Regions from separate parts of the Gordonia sp. CPCC 206044 genome, predicted to be linked through region 3. Evidence: predicted binding sites of a transcription regulator. Region 3 holds the regulator's gene; each other region holds the start of a gene.

Region 1 (3,098 bases), on a different contig from region 3:
TGATGGAGACGAACGTAGGGATAGGTGTCCGTCCACATCCCGCCGACTCGTGTTCGTTTGTCGATCAGGACGATACGACCGCCCGGTGGCAGGTACCGGCTGGCGACGAACAGGGCGTTCAAGCCTGCAATACCCGCACCGACGATGCAGACGTCGCAGGTCACGCGCACCACCGGGGGCTGATCTGTCGCTGATGTTCCCTGGTCCACGGCTATAGGATTCGCCGTCCCGTCCGAGGCTTCACGAGTAGTCGACTACTCGATCTGACAGTGCTTCTTCTCGTGATCGGCGGACAGCGAATCAGCTGTGGTGGTGTGGCCGGCCGTTAGAGTCTGTGTCCCAGTCTATTTCGCGTACGGACCATCCCGCCGAGACGAGGCGTGGTACTCGTCGGCGTTCTTCTTGTCGGTGATAGACGCGGTGTGGTGGTGACTTGTCCGGTGGTGAGGTGTCGCCGTGGAGGTGGCGGGTGAAGGATTCGGCGACATGGTGGAGCCGGTTGATGCGAGGCGGGTTGCTCGGTTGGCCTGCGTCGGTGTTGAGCGTCCAGGCAGGTCGTCCGGTGTCGGGGCCTTCTGTGACGATGTGGGTGCGGTACTGGCCCGGTTTGGGGCCCACTCGCCGGTTGTCGGGTGGACATGCCCCGGCCAGCGCGTTGATGTCGGTGAAACCGCCATCGGCCCAGTCACGGTGGGCGTGATGCGCTTCGAGGTGGGTGAACGGCTGGGTGCAGTCTGGGCAGGTGCAGCCGCTGCCGTCGCGGGCGAACAGGGCGAATCGTTGGGATCGGTTGGCGAACCGACTCGCTCGCCCCAGATAGAGGATCTCGGGAGTGTGATCGGCGAACACGGCCAGGTGCATCTGGGCGCGGGCGGCCACGTCGATCACGTCGCGGATCGGCAGACATGCACCGCCGGCCGTCTCGGCGATCCCGGCCTGTTCGCGCAGCTGGGTTTCGGTGATCTTGATGATCAGATGTGGTGGCAATCCACGGTGACTGCGCCCGAGGAGCCCGCCGTCGAGGACTGCGGTCAACAGCGCCTTGAATGCGTCGTGGTTGCGCTGGGCCGGGGAGCGGTGGTCGCGTCCGGCGGCGTCCTTGAGTACCTCGGGGTCGGTGTCGTCTTTGCTGCCCTGCGGCGACTGCTCGTCGTCGGGGTTGTTCATCCCCGGAGCCGCCCACGCATCGAGCACCACATCGAACATGGACCGCGTCAGGGGATCGAGGCTGCCCCGCACAGTGCTCATGAGCTGGGCGTCTTGCTCGCCCACGCTGAGTCCCCGGCGCCGGGCGCGGTCTGCGTCGTCGGTGACCGACCCATCGGGGTCCAGATGGGCCAGGATGCGCGCACCCAGCTCGGCGACGCCTCGTGGTGTGAACTCGCGCGCACCCTCGGCGAGGGTGCGTTCTGCGAACTCCTTGTGCTCGGCGGGGATTGCTGCGGGAATACGATTCAACGCCTCGAGGATCTTCTGCACGTGCTCCGGGCCGATCGCCCCTTCGGCAACCGCTGCTGCGGTCTCTGGACACTTCGGGGGCAGTGGTTCACCGTGCAGCGAGTGCATCGGCACCAACGCTTCCATGTGCTTGCGTCGCATCGTCGGGTTCGCGATCCGCAACGGGCCGGCCATGAAATCGTGCAGTGACCGATAACCGGCCCGCATGTGCGCGCCGCGATCGGAGACGTCCAGGACGCGTTGATGACCGAGGCCGCTCATCCGCCGAGCGGCGAGCTCGTGCGCGACTGCGACCTCGATCGACTCCGTGTCCGACGCGGGGCTCGCATCGGCTGCGTCGATCCTGTCCAGCACGTCATGCAGCTCGGCGTACAACGCGACGATCTCTGTCTGCGGTACGTCGCCGACCATCGCGCCCACCCCCTGTATGTCGAACGCATGTTCGAGTTTAGCGGAGGTTTGGGGCCCGCGCAAGACTCGGATCCGGGACGTTTCGGAGCCGGGTATCGTTGTGCAACTGGCGAATTCGACCCCAAGGGCGAGCGCGATGGGTGTCGGCGAACGCGACCTCGAGTGACTACACGGTGCAGAGCGGGGAGTGGTCGGTGCGGCCGCCCGTGGTCGGTGTCACGAGGAACGTGCACGAGTTGAAGCCCACCTTCTCGATCTGGCCGCGCAACATGCGCAGGGTCGACGTCGAGACGACCTTGTCGCGGGAGAGAAGGAATCCCGACGTCCTCGTCGGGTCGCCGACGACGGCGAATCGGTAGGGATCGTCCGGGGTCTTGCCGTCACCGATCCAGGCGACGATGTAGTTGGGTGTGTTGCCCGGATCGATGCTGACCGGGACCTGTGGGAACTTCACGGACAGTTGGGCTTTGGTGACCGGGTCGACGACGCTGGCGCGACCCTGCACGCGATTGCGCTGGCCGGTGAACGTGGCGCAGGTGTTCTCCACCCCGATGGTCGTGGCGTCGATCGGCGTGTACGTGGCCTTGGTGTCCTTGGCGCAGTTCAGATTGAAGAAGGCCGGCACGGCCGCGAGTTGCCACCACGAACCCAGATACCGAGTTGTGTCGAGCTTGGGGATCGGTTGCAGGGGAGCGGCCGATGCGGGCCCGGTGGTCACGAACAACGCCCCGATCGTGAGGGCTGCCGTCGCAAGCAACATGACGAGCGAGCGGGTCGTGTGGGAGATGCGCATGAAGGCTCCGTTCGGTGTGCTGGTGTTGGTGCCAGCTATTCGGAACCGTGGTGGGGGTGGATGGGTCTGGGTTCGGGTACGTGATGATAGGCCGCTGGGGCGCCCGGCGATCACGAAAGAAACTAGGCGCGCCGTGACGTCACCTGTCCGAGGGGAGATCTCAGCAATCTCCGCTTTCGACTTGCTGTGCGGACTCGCCGAAATCGAGACCGCTGCGGTTTGTGGCGCAGTGGGACTGATCCCACCCCGTGTCCGATCGGTATATACCGAAAGAATTCGGGGGCATGAGCTCATGAGCTCAGCGGGCCGATGATCGGCTGCTCACTGGTCTGCTGACGTTATGGCCATTGAAGTCCAGCGAAGATGCTTTTGATGAATATCAGATTAGGCGGCTCGCGCGTCAACTATCGTCATCCCAAAACTTACCGGAAGGGTA
Region 2 (3,098 bases), on a different contig from region 3:
TTCTCACGCAGACGACGCGCGAAAACCTCCGCCGCCTGCAGGTGACGGTTGATCCGCGCCGGCAACACCGGCAACTGACCACTGGTGTTGCGCTGCCACGCCGGGCGCCCCGCATCCCGACCAGACTTGACGATATGGGTGGCGTACTGGCCCGGCCTCGTGCCGACCTTGCCGTTATGGGGTCGACACGCCCCAGCCAACTCGATGACATCGGTGTACCCGCCATCGGCCCAATCATCCTCAGCATGATGAATCTCGACCCGCGAAGCCGGGGTGGCACACTCCGGCGCCGAACAACCCCCACCATCACGAGCCATGATCATCATCCGCTGAGCCTGATTGGCCAACCGCGCCGCCCGACCCAAATACAACGGCTCGGCCGTATGCTCGGCAAACACCGCCAAATGCGCCTGCGCCCCTGCCGCGAGCTCGATGACATCGGAGATCGGCAACACCGCCCCCGACGCCGTCTCCCCCACCCCCGCATGGGCACGTAACTCGGCGTCGGTGATCTTGATGATCAGATGCGGCGGCAATCCCCGATGCGATGTCCCCAACACCCCGCCATCAAGCACCGCCCGCAGCAACGCCGTCAACGCGTCATGATTGCGCTGCCCGGGTGTCCGCATGTCGCGGTCGGCGGCAGCTTTCAAGGCCTCGCGGTCGGCGTCATCGAGGTGACCGTGCGGGGAGTGTTCGTCGGCGGGATTGTTCATTCCCGGCGCCGCCCACGCATCGAGCACCACATCCAGCATCGCCCGGGTGATCGGATCCAACTCGGCGGTCAACCGACTCATCTTCGCCGCATCCTGCCGACCCACCGTCACACTACGGCGACGTTTCCGGTCGGCGTCGTCGGCGAGGTCACCATCCGGATCCAGATGCGCCAACAGCCGCTCCCCCAGGCGGGTCAACTGTGACGGGGTGTGCTCGCGGGCATACCCGGCCATCTCCCGCTCAGCCGCAGCAGCAAGCTCAACTGGTACTGCGGCCGGGATCTTGTCCAACACCGCCAGCACCGCCGACACATGCGCGGTGCCGATAGCGCCGTCTGACCAGGCTTGCGCCACATGCGGATACCTCGTCGGCACCTGCTCACCCGCTAGCGAATACGTCGGCAGCAACGCTGCGATCTGCCGACGCCGCACCCCCGGATCGGTGATCCGCAACCGCGACACCAAAAAATCTGTGAATCGGGCGAACCCCTCCCGGGCGACCACACCACGCTCATCGCAGTCGACCAGACGCCGCAAACCGACAAACCCCAACCGCCGCACAGCACGCTCATGCGCCTGCGCAACACCAACAATCTCCGAATACGACGCGCTGGTCGTATCGACCGCGCTGATCCGGTCGATCAACTCATCGAGCTGACGATAGAGGTCAACAACCTCAGACACCTGCTCGCCAGCAACATGATCGTCGGTCATCACACCCCCCGTGTTTCGAACTCGTGTTCGAATATACGCCGGTCCGAGTGGACTTGGCAAGGGGTTTGCGCGGATTGCCGACCGAGTCGAAGGATCATCGAAATATGCTGTGCACCAGCATCTTTGACAATTCTCGACGATCCCGATCGGTATCGATTCCCGTTTCCCCCGCTCGGACCCGCACCAGCTACCCTGAGGTCGACAGGGTCAGACGAACTGCGGCACGAAGATCGCCCCCTCCGTCGCGTCGGCGCCGACCAGTCGCCGCGGGTATTGACCGGTCACGAGGTCGGCGATGAACGCAGCGATCCCTCCGCGGTGATAGAGGAACACGAACGAGCGGAAGTCGGCGTAGAACACCGGCCACTCGTTCGGATCGTCGCCGATATGGTGCCAGAATCCGGTCGCCCGCCGGCCCCGCCACCCCAAGCCGTGCACTCCCCATCAACCAATGCGAACACAGGTCACTGCATCGCGATCTTGTTCGATTTGGACCGGTTGCATTTCCAGCAGAGGGTTTGCAGATTCTCGGGAGTCGACATACCTCCCCGGGAGACAGGGACGATATGGTCCACCTCAAGAAGGAGGTGGGGTTCTGCCGCGAGTGACACAGAGCAGTACCGGCAAGTGTGATTGTCGCGTGTCTTGATTGAGTTGCGCAATCTGGATGTCATCAGCGCACGCTGCCCCGCGGCACTCTTTCGCCAGCGGATCTTCTGCGAAAGAGTCTCGACCAGTGCGTCGATTGTCGGGGTATCCAACGTGACGGTTGTTCGCTGCGAGCTGTTCCCGCCGGCACTGACGTACTCAAAGACGTATACGGGATAAGGAACCGTGATCGGCGAAAGCTCCACGCCGACGTGCTTCATGAACTCGTCCATGTAATGCTTCAGAATGAATGCGGGCGGATTGATCGATTGCGTGATACTCGCTTCACGTTGATGCAGATTCGCCACGGCCTCTTCGAGCCGAGTGATGCTGTTGCCCAGGCTCTCGACGTTACCGAGGCTCACCTCATCCGCCTTGATGCCGAAGTACTTCATCACGTACTTGAGAGGATCTCCGCTGGCGTTACGCACCACCTGAAGCGAACAGTTATGCACATTCGGCGCATAGTAGGTCGCCACGTTCCGGTCTCGGCGGTAGTTCCAGTTACTGGTGTTCTCGAACGATGCCAGATGAGCCTGCGCGCCTGTATAAGACACACCAAGTCCAAAAGTCTCGCCCATTCGAATTTCGGAGATGTAGTGAGCCAGTTCGTTATGCTCCGAAACAAACGCTGCGATCCGAGACCGGTGAGTCGAGAACTCGTCGCTTGCGAAGTACCGCTCCTTACGAATGTATCGAACAATCCGATACACGACCCAACCCGAGAACGCTAGAAACGCGATTACTAGTAGAGCTTCCATGCCGATGACTGTCCTTCGCCAGTTCCTCTGTCAAGAGACCAGACTTTATCAAGGCGATACGACAAGGTTCTCGATTTGGACGAATGAGACGCGCTCGGCTTCTCATGCTGCCCTAACAGTTCTTGGATGTGGCTCCCAACCACGTCACACCATTCGAGCCACCGCTCAATCCTGACCGCGTTCCTATGTAGAGTCAGCGTGGCACCAGTAGTCGACAAGCGCGATGGACGGGCGACACGACCAATCACTGGTCAGGGAT
Region 3 (3,098 bases):
GGGGCCGGGCCGGACATCCGACGGCAAACCCGTCGGCATCCTCGCCAACGTCGCCGACGGCGCCTCGGCCCGCACGGCCAGCGGATTCCCGGTGGAAGGCGTCGGGCTGTTCCGCACCGAACTCGCCTTCCTCGACCGCACTGATGCTCCCACGGTCGCCGAGCAGACCAAGCTCTACCGCGAGGTCATCGACGCGTTCGGTGATCAGAAAGTGGTGATCCGCACGCTCGACGCCGGATCGGACAAGCCGCTGAAGTTCGTGGCCCAGCCCGACGAGGCCAACCCCGCACTCGGTGTGCGCGGCAACCGAATCGCCAACGCCCACCCCGAGATCCGCGCGGCCCAACTCGATGCCATCGCGGCCGCAGCCAAGGAGAGTGGCGCGAGTCCGTGGGTGATGGCGCCCATGATCGCCACGGCGGCCGAGGCGCGGGAGTTCGCCGGCGAGGTGCGGGCACGAGGTCTCGTCGCCGGGATCATGGTGGAGGTCCCCGCCGTGGCGATCCTCGCGCCGCAGGTCATGGCCGAGGTCGACTTCGTGTCGATCGGTACCAACGATCTGACGCAGTACACGATGGCCGCGGACCGGATGTCGTCGGATCTGGCGTCGCTGACCGATCCCTGGCAACCGGCGGTGCTGGCGCTGATCGCGAACGTGGCCCGCGCCGGGCGCGCCGCGGGCAAACCGGTGGGCGTGTGCGGTGAGGCCGCGGCCGATCCGTTGCTCGCATGCGTCCTGGTGGGTCTGGGTGTCACGTCACTGTCGGCGGCGCCGGCCGCGGCGGCCGCGGTCGGCGCCAAGCTCGGCCGGGTCACCAGCGATCAATGCAAGTTGGCCTCGGACACGATCCTGGGGCTGGCCGACGCAGCCTCCGCTCGAGCCGCCGCGGCTGCCGCTTTCGGCAGCAACTGACCGGGCGTCGGACGGCTCTCAGACCCGGCGCATCACGGTGACGACCTTGCCGAGGATGGCGGCGTCGTCACCGGGGATGGGCTCGAACAGCTCGTTGTGCGGCATCAGCCACACGTGACCGTCCTTGCGCTTGAACGTCTTCACGGTCGCCTCGCCGTCGATCATCGCCGCGACGATGTCGCCGTTGTCGGCGACGTTCTGTTGCCGGACGACCACCCAGTCGCCGTCGCAGATCGCCGCATCGATCATCGATTCGCCGACCACACGCAGCAGGAACAGCGACCCCTCGCCGACGAGTTCGCGCGGCAGCGGGAAGACGTCCTCCACAGCTTCCTCGGCGAGGATCGGTCCGCCCGCGGCGATCCGGCCCAGCACGGGTACGAACGTGGGCGCGGGCAGGCTCGACCCGTCGTCGGCGGCCGAACCGCCGGGCGGGATGTGATTGTGCTCGCCGTCTGAGATGTTGACCGCCCGTGGACGGTTGTGGTCACGCTTGAGCAGTCCCTTGCGTTCCAGGGTGCGCAACTGATGGGCCACCGACGACGTGGACGTCAGGCCGACCGCATCGCCGATCTCGCGGATGCTCGGTGGATATCCACGTTCCCGGACCGACTGTCGGATGTACTCCAGCACGCCGCGCTGACGTGGGGTGAGCGACGCCTCCGCGACAGCCGGGTCGACAGAAGCCTCGTCGGTGTCGGCCTTCTCGTCGACCGCACGCGGGGTACCGCGTCGTCCGCCGGCCTTGTCGCTCATCGGTGAGTCCTCTCTGTTCGAATCCGGCCCCGGGCCGGGATTCGCGGAAAAACGCTGGTCGATGGGTTCTCTCAGCGCCGAGAGTAACCCACGTCGCAGACATGTTCAAACATTTGTTCGACGTGTGTCGAGACTTTGTCGGTGCACCGTGCTACAAATCGAACATCAGTTCCATCGAACATGTGATCGAGGAGACCGCGATGAGCACCATCACACTGGAACGCCCGCAGGCATCGACGGCGAACGCCCGCACCGACGCCCGTGTGGTCGGCACGCCCACCCGCCGCCGCGCCCACGGTGATCGGAGCAGGCCCGGGCCGAACCGGCCGGCCACCTCGCTGGCCGTCGGCAGGCCGCGGGTTGCCGGCACTCGGTGCGCGTCGCCCGCGTCGACGTCGCGCGTCTACGCACGCCGTCGCGCGGCCGCCCTCGCCGTGTTGGCCGGCGGTGCTCTCGCGATCGTCGTCTGGGTGGTCGCCATCGTCGGGTCGAACTATGCGGCCTCGGTCGCTCCCGAACCCGTCGGCGCCGAGGTCGTGCACGTGCGGGCCGGTGACTCGCTGAGTTCGATTGCCGACCGGGTGGCTCCGGACATGCCGCGCGAAACGGTCATCGATGCGATCGTGGCGCGCAACGATCTGTCCGGCTCGGGTCTGCGCGTGGGGCAGGCGCTGATCGCCCCCGCGTATCGCTGAGGGGCCGGACGGTATCCTCGGTGGCACAGGGTCCAGCCGGAAACCGGCACGGCGTAGCGAAGATCCGGTGCGCCGGTGTGTCCCGCGATGTGCGTGAGGACGACATGCGCTGTCCGTTTTGCAAGAACGAAGACACCAAGGTCATCGACTCGCGTGTCGCCGACGACGGGCAGGTGATCCGACGCCGGCGCTCGTGTGCGGACTGTGGTCGGCGATTTTCCACGGTCGAGAGTGCGGTGTTGTCGGTGGTCAAACGCAACGGTGTGACCGAACCGTTCAGCCGCGAGAAAGTCATGCGCGGCGTGCGTCGGGCGTGTCAGGGGCGCGACGTCGCCGAGGATGCGTTGGCGCAATTGGCGCAGCAGGTCGAGGATGCGGTGCGGTCCTCGGGATCGGCCGAGATCCCCAGCAACGAGGTGGGTCTGGCGATCCTGGGGCCATTGCGTGACCTCGACGCCGTGGCCTATCTGAGGTTTGCATCGGTCTACCGCTCATTCGACTCCGTCGCCGACTTCCAGCGTGAGATCGACGAGTTGCGAGCGGTTTCCGACGAGGTCGGCTGACCCGTCGTATCCGCGGAACCCCGTCGAGGCCGTCGTTTCAGCGGAACCCGTCGAGTGCTTTCATCGCGCGTTTCTCCGAGATCGGATAGGCGGTTCCGAGTCGTTGCGCGAACAACCCGACGCGCAGTTCCTCGACCAGCCAATGCGCGAACTCGTTGAACTCGTCGCGCC
Region 4 (3,098 bases), on a different contig from region 3:
GATCAGTGCCTTGTCGAGCTTGGCCGACAGATCCGACATGATCGCGGTCTGTCCACCGACGTGGAGTTGGGCACCGGCCTGTTCGACGGTCGGCGTGTAGTCGCGGATCTCCTCCATCAGGTCGTGGGTGGCCGCGGCCGACGGCGAACTCGTCGGGGTGACCGAGATCAGCGCGGTGTCGGCACCGGTGTTCGGTTGCGGAGACCCGTTGCCCATCCAGGTGAGGGTGTTCGCATTGGCGACGTCGTCGAGCGTCCTGATGTGATCGACGGCCTGCTCTGCGGTGGCCGCGATGTCGCCGTTCTCGGTGTGCAGCACGACCAGCAGCGGACCGTTGATGCCCTCACCGAATCCGCGCTGCAGCAAAGTCTGAGCGGCGGCCTCGTCGTCGCTCGTCATCGACATGCCCAGTTCGAGTTTCGTCATCGGGATGGCCGCGAGGACCAGCACCAACAGACCACCGATGATGAACGGCACCGGACGCTTGACCACCGTGCGGCCGAACCGGACGCCGAGGGTGTCGGCGCTGTCGGATTCCTCGGCATGCTTGATCCACGGGATACGCGGCGCGAACGCGAATCGGCCGGTGGCGCCCAACAGTGCGGGGATCAGGGTCAGTGCGGCGAGGACCGCGACGAACACCGCGACGGCCGCGCCCATGCCCATCTGCGTGATGAGCGGGATACCGATGACCATGAGGGCCACCACCGCGATGATGACGGTCAGCCCGGCGAACACCACCGCGGAGCCTGCCGTGCCGACCGCTCTGCCTGCGGCGTCGGCGGCCGAACCACCACGTTTACGCTCGCTGCGGTACCGCGACACGATGAACAGCGCATAGTCGATCGACACCGCGATACCCAGCATCGTGACGATGCCGGTTGCCGTCTCGTTGACGCTGAGGACCTCCGCCGACAACGTCAACAGCATGATGGTGATCATGACGCCCATCAGGCCGGTGATCAGCGGGATGAATGCCGCCACCAGCGCCCCGAAGGCCACGATCATCACCACGAAAGCGACTGCGAAGCCGATCATCTCGGCCTTGCCGCCGGCCTCCATGACCTGCATCAGCGAGCCGGTGGCCTCGACCTGTAGCCCGTCACCGCTGTGTGCGGCGAGGATCGTCGTCAGCTGATCCTTCTCGTCGACGGTGAGGTCCATCGCCTCGATGTTCTGACGGACCTGGATCAGCCCGACCTTGCCGCCGTCACCGATGACCGACGACGCCATCGCCGGCTGCATCTGGGCGACCGTCAGAGGGTTGACGACCGTCTTGGCGTCGGAGAGTTCGGGAAGCTTGTGCAGGTCGGCCACCAGAGCGTCGATCTGCGCGGAGTGTGCGGCCAGTCCGTCGTCGGCCGCCACCAGCACGCTGGTCGACGCGCGTTCCTGCTGCTTCATGACATCCGGGAAGTACTGCTCCACCTGTTCGGTGGCGGTGCCCGAATCCGTGCCGGGAAGGCTGAAGTCCTTGGCGAACTTGGGGTTGAGCGCGCCCACGAGGCCAGACACCGCGATCGCGGCGATCAACCAGACCGCGATCATCCACCACTTGTGCCGGAAGGAGAACCTCCCGACTCGATACAGAAATGACGCCATGCTTCCCTCTCGGACGCTCTCGGAACGGCTGCGCGATAGGTCACCACAGCAAACTGTTAGTGACTACCACTTGTTACTGGATAACAGGAAATCTCCATCTTCGCCACGACGACCAGGCCATTCGTGATCGACCTCTCCCTCACTCCGTTCTGGTCGGCCAGATCATCGAACACCTGTTCGTACACAGGCGTATGCTCGGGGCATGCTCGCCGGCATCCAGGGATCACTCTTCGACCAGACCTCCGACACCGTGACCATCGGGGATCTCGGCGGTGCGATGCGCCGCCCGCTGGCGCAGGGGGCCTGGGTGGATCTGCGGCCCGGGTGGATCGCCGGCTCCGAATTGCTCTTCGACCGTCTGCGCACCCACGCGGCGTGGCGCTCCGAGCGGCGCCAGATGTACGACCGGGTCGTCGACGTGCCACGACTCGTCGCCAACTATCACGAGGCCGCCACGTTTCCCGATCCGCTGCTGGTCGAGGCCCGCAACCGGCTGACCGATCACTACCGCGGCGAACTGTCCGAGGGCTTCGCGACCGCTGGGCTGTGTCTGTACCGCGACGGGAACGACAGCGTTGCGTGGCACGGCGACCGCATCGGCCGCGGAGCCACGACCGACACGATGGTCGCGATCGTCTCCCTCGGTTCGCCCCGCCCCCTGCTGCTGCGCCCTCGCGGTGGCGGAACGTCGATGAGATTCGTCGTCGGCCCCGGCGACCTGCTGGTGATGGGCGGGAGCTGCCAGCGGACCTGGGAACACGCCGTGCCGAAGGTGCCCGGCGCCGGCCCGCGCATCAGCGTGCAGTTCCGTCCGCCCGGCGTCTGGTGACCCCACACCCCGTGATCGGCGTCACCATCCGGGCGAGGAGACTGCGTGATTTAATCCCTGTTGTCCTACCGCCCCGGGGTTGAGTCGAAAGAGAACCGTGAATCACAAGTCCATAGCTGTTGCTGTCCTGTCCGCTTCGTCGATCATCGCCGTCGCGGCGCCCGCATCGGCGAGTCCCCTGGACAGCCTGCTCGGCAGTTCGGGTAGCGCCTCCGGGTTCGGGAGTTCCTCGGGTGGCCTGACGAGTCTGTTCGACGCCGGCAGTTCGGCCCTGGGGTCCTCGAGCAGCAAACCCGAGCATTACGGCAAGCTCGGTCGCGACAACGCGCCCAACGGGGTGAAGTCGATCAATGTGTGGGCCTATGCGCCCAAGGCGAAGCCGATCTCGGCCAACGTGTATCCGAAGAACTCACAACTCGGCGTGAAGTGGAACTCCACCATCGACGCGGGACCGGTGGTCGACGGCAACGAGTGCACCATGAGCATCCGGATCACCGGGCCGAAGATCCCGGCGAAGGCCGCCCTGTTCAAGACCCGCGACTGCACATCTGTGCACACCTACATGTTGCGGGCCGCTGGTGGTTACTCGATCACCGTCACCGACGGGATCTCGGGCGCCTCGAACTCGATCACCTTCGACGTCCGATAGGCGCCCGAGCGGGCTCTC

Evidence for each region. The regulator LexA, encoded in region 3, represses DNA repair genes until DNA is damaged. The targets are predictions, from matches to a motif close to CGAACANNTGTTCG.
Region 1: a site for LexA is predicted at 1,890-1,903, ahead of AAFP35_RS21975 (DUF222 domain-containing protein). Genes of this name have one in related genera too.
Region 2: a site for LexA is predicted at 1,447-1,460, ahead of AAFP35_RS22315 (DUF222 domain-containing protein). Genes of this name have one in related genera too.
Region 4: a site for LexA is predicted at 1,769-1,782, ahead of AAFP35_RS13230 (alpha-ketoglutarate-dependent dioxygenase AlkB). Genes of this name have one in related genera too.

Annotation. Positions count from the first base shown of each region.
Region 1 is NZ_JBCLVL010000016.1:128,056-131,153, forward strand. Features, by position in the region: gene AAFP35_RS21970 (FAD-dependent oxidoreductase) at 1-164, opposite strand, end outside; gene AAFP35_RS21975 (DUF222 domain-containing protein) at 301-1,869, opposite strand; gene AAFP35_RS21980 (lipocalin family protein) at 2,036-2,662, opposite strand.
Region 2 is NZ_JBCLVL010000017.1:56,511-59,608, reverse strand. Features, by position in the region: gene AAFP35_RS22315 (DUF222 domain-containing protein) at 1-1,430, opposite strand, end outside; gene AAFP35_RS22310 (hypothetical protein) at 1,638-1,790, opposite strand; gene AAFP35_RS22305 (HNH endonuclease) at 1,895-2,839, opposite strand.
Region 3 is NZ_JBCLVL010000005.1:224,387-227,484, forward strand. Features, by position in the region: gene AAFP35_RS09730 (phosphoenolpyruvate--protein phosphotransferase) at 1-913, shown strand, start outside; gene lexA (transcriptional repressor LexA) at 932-1,669, opposite strand; gene AAFP35_RS09740 (LysM peptidoglycan-binding domain-containing protein) at 1,870-2,364, shown strand; gene nrdR (transcriptional regulator NrdR) at 2,469-2,927, shown strand; gene hrpA (ATP-dependent RNA helicase HrpA) at 2,965-3,098, opposite strand, start outside.
Region 4 is NZ_JBCLVL010000007.1:161,160-164,257, forward strand. Features, by position in the region: gene AAFP35_RS13225 (MMPL family transporter) at 1-1,602, opposite strand, end outside; gene AAFP35_RS13230 (alpha-ketoglutarate-dependent dioxygenase AlkB) at 1,805-2,431, shown strand; gene AAFP35_RS13235 (hypothetical protein) at 2,529-3,080, shown strand; gene AAFP35_RS13240 (oxidoreductase) at 3,097-3,098, opposite strand, start outside.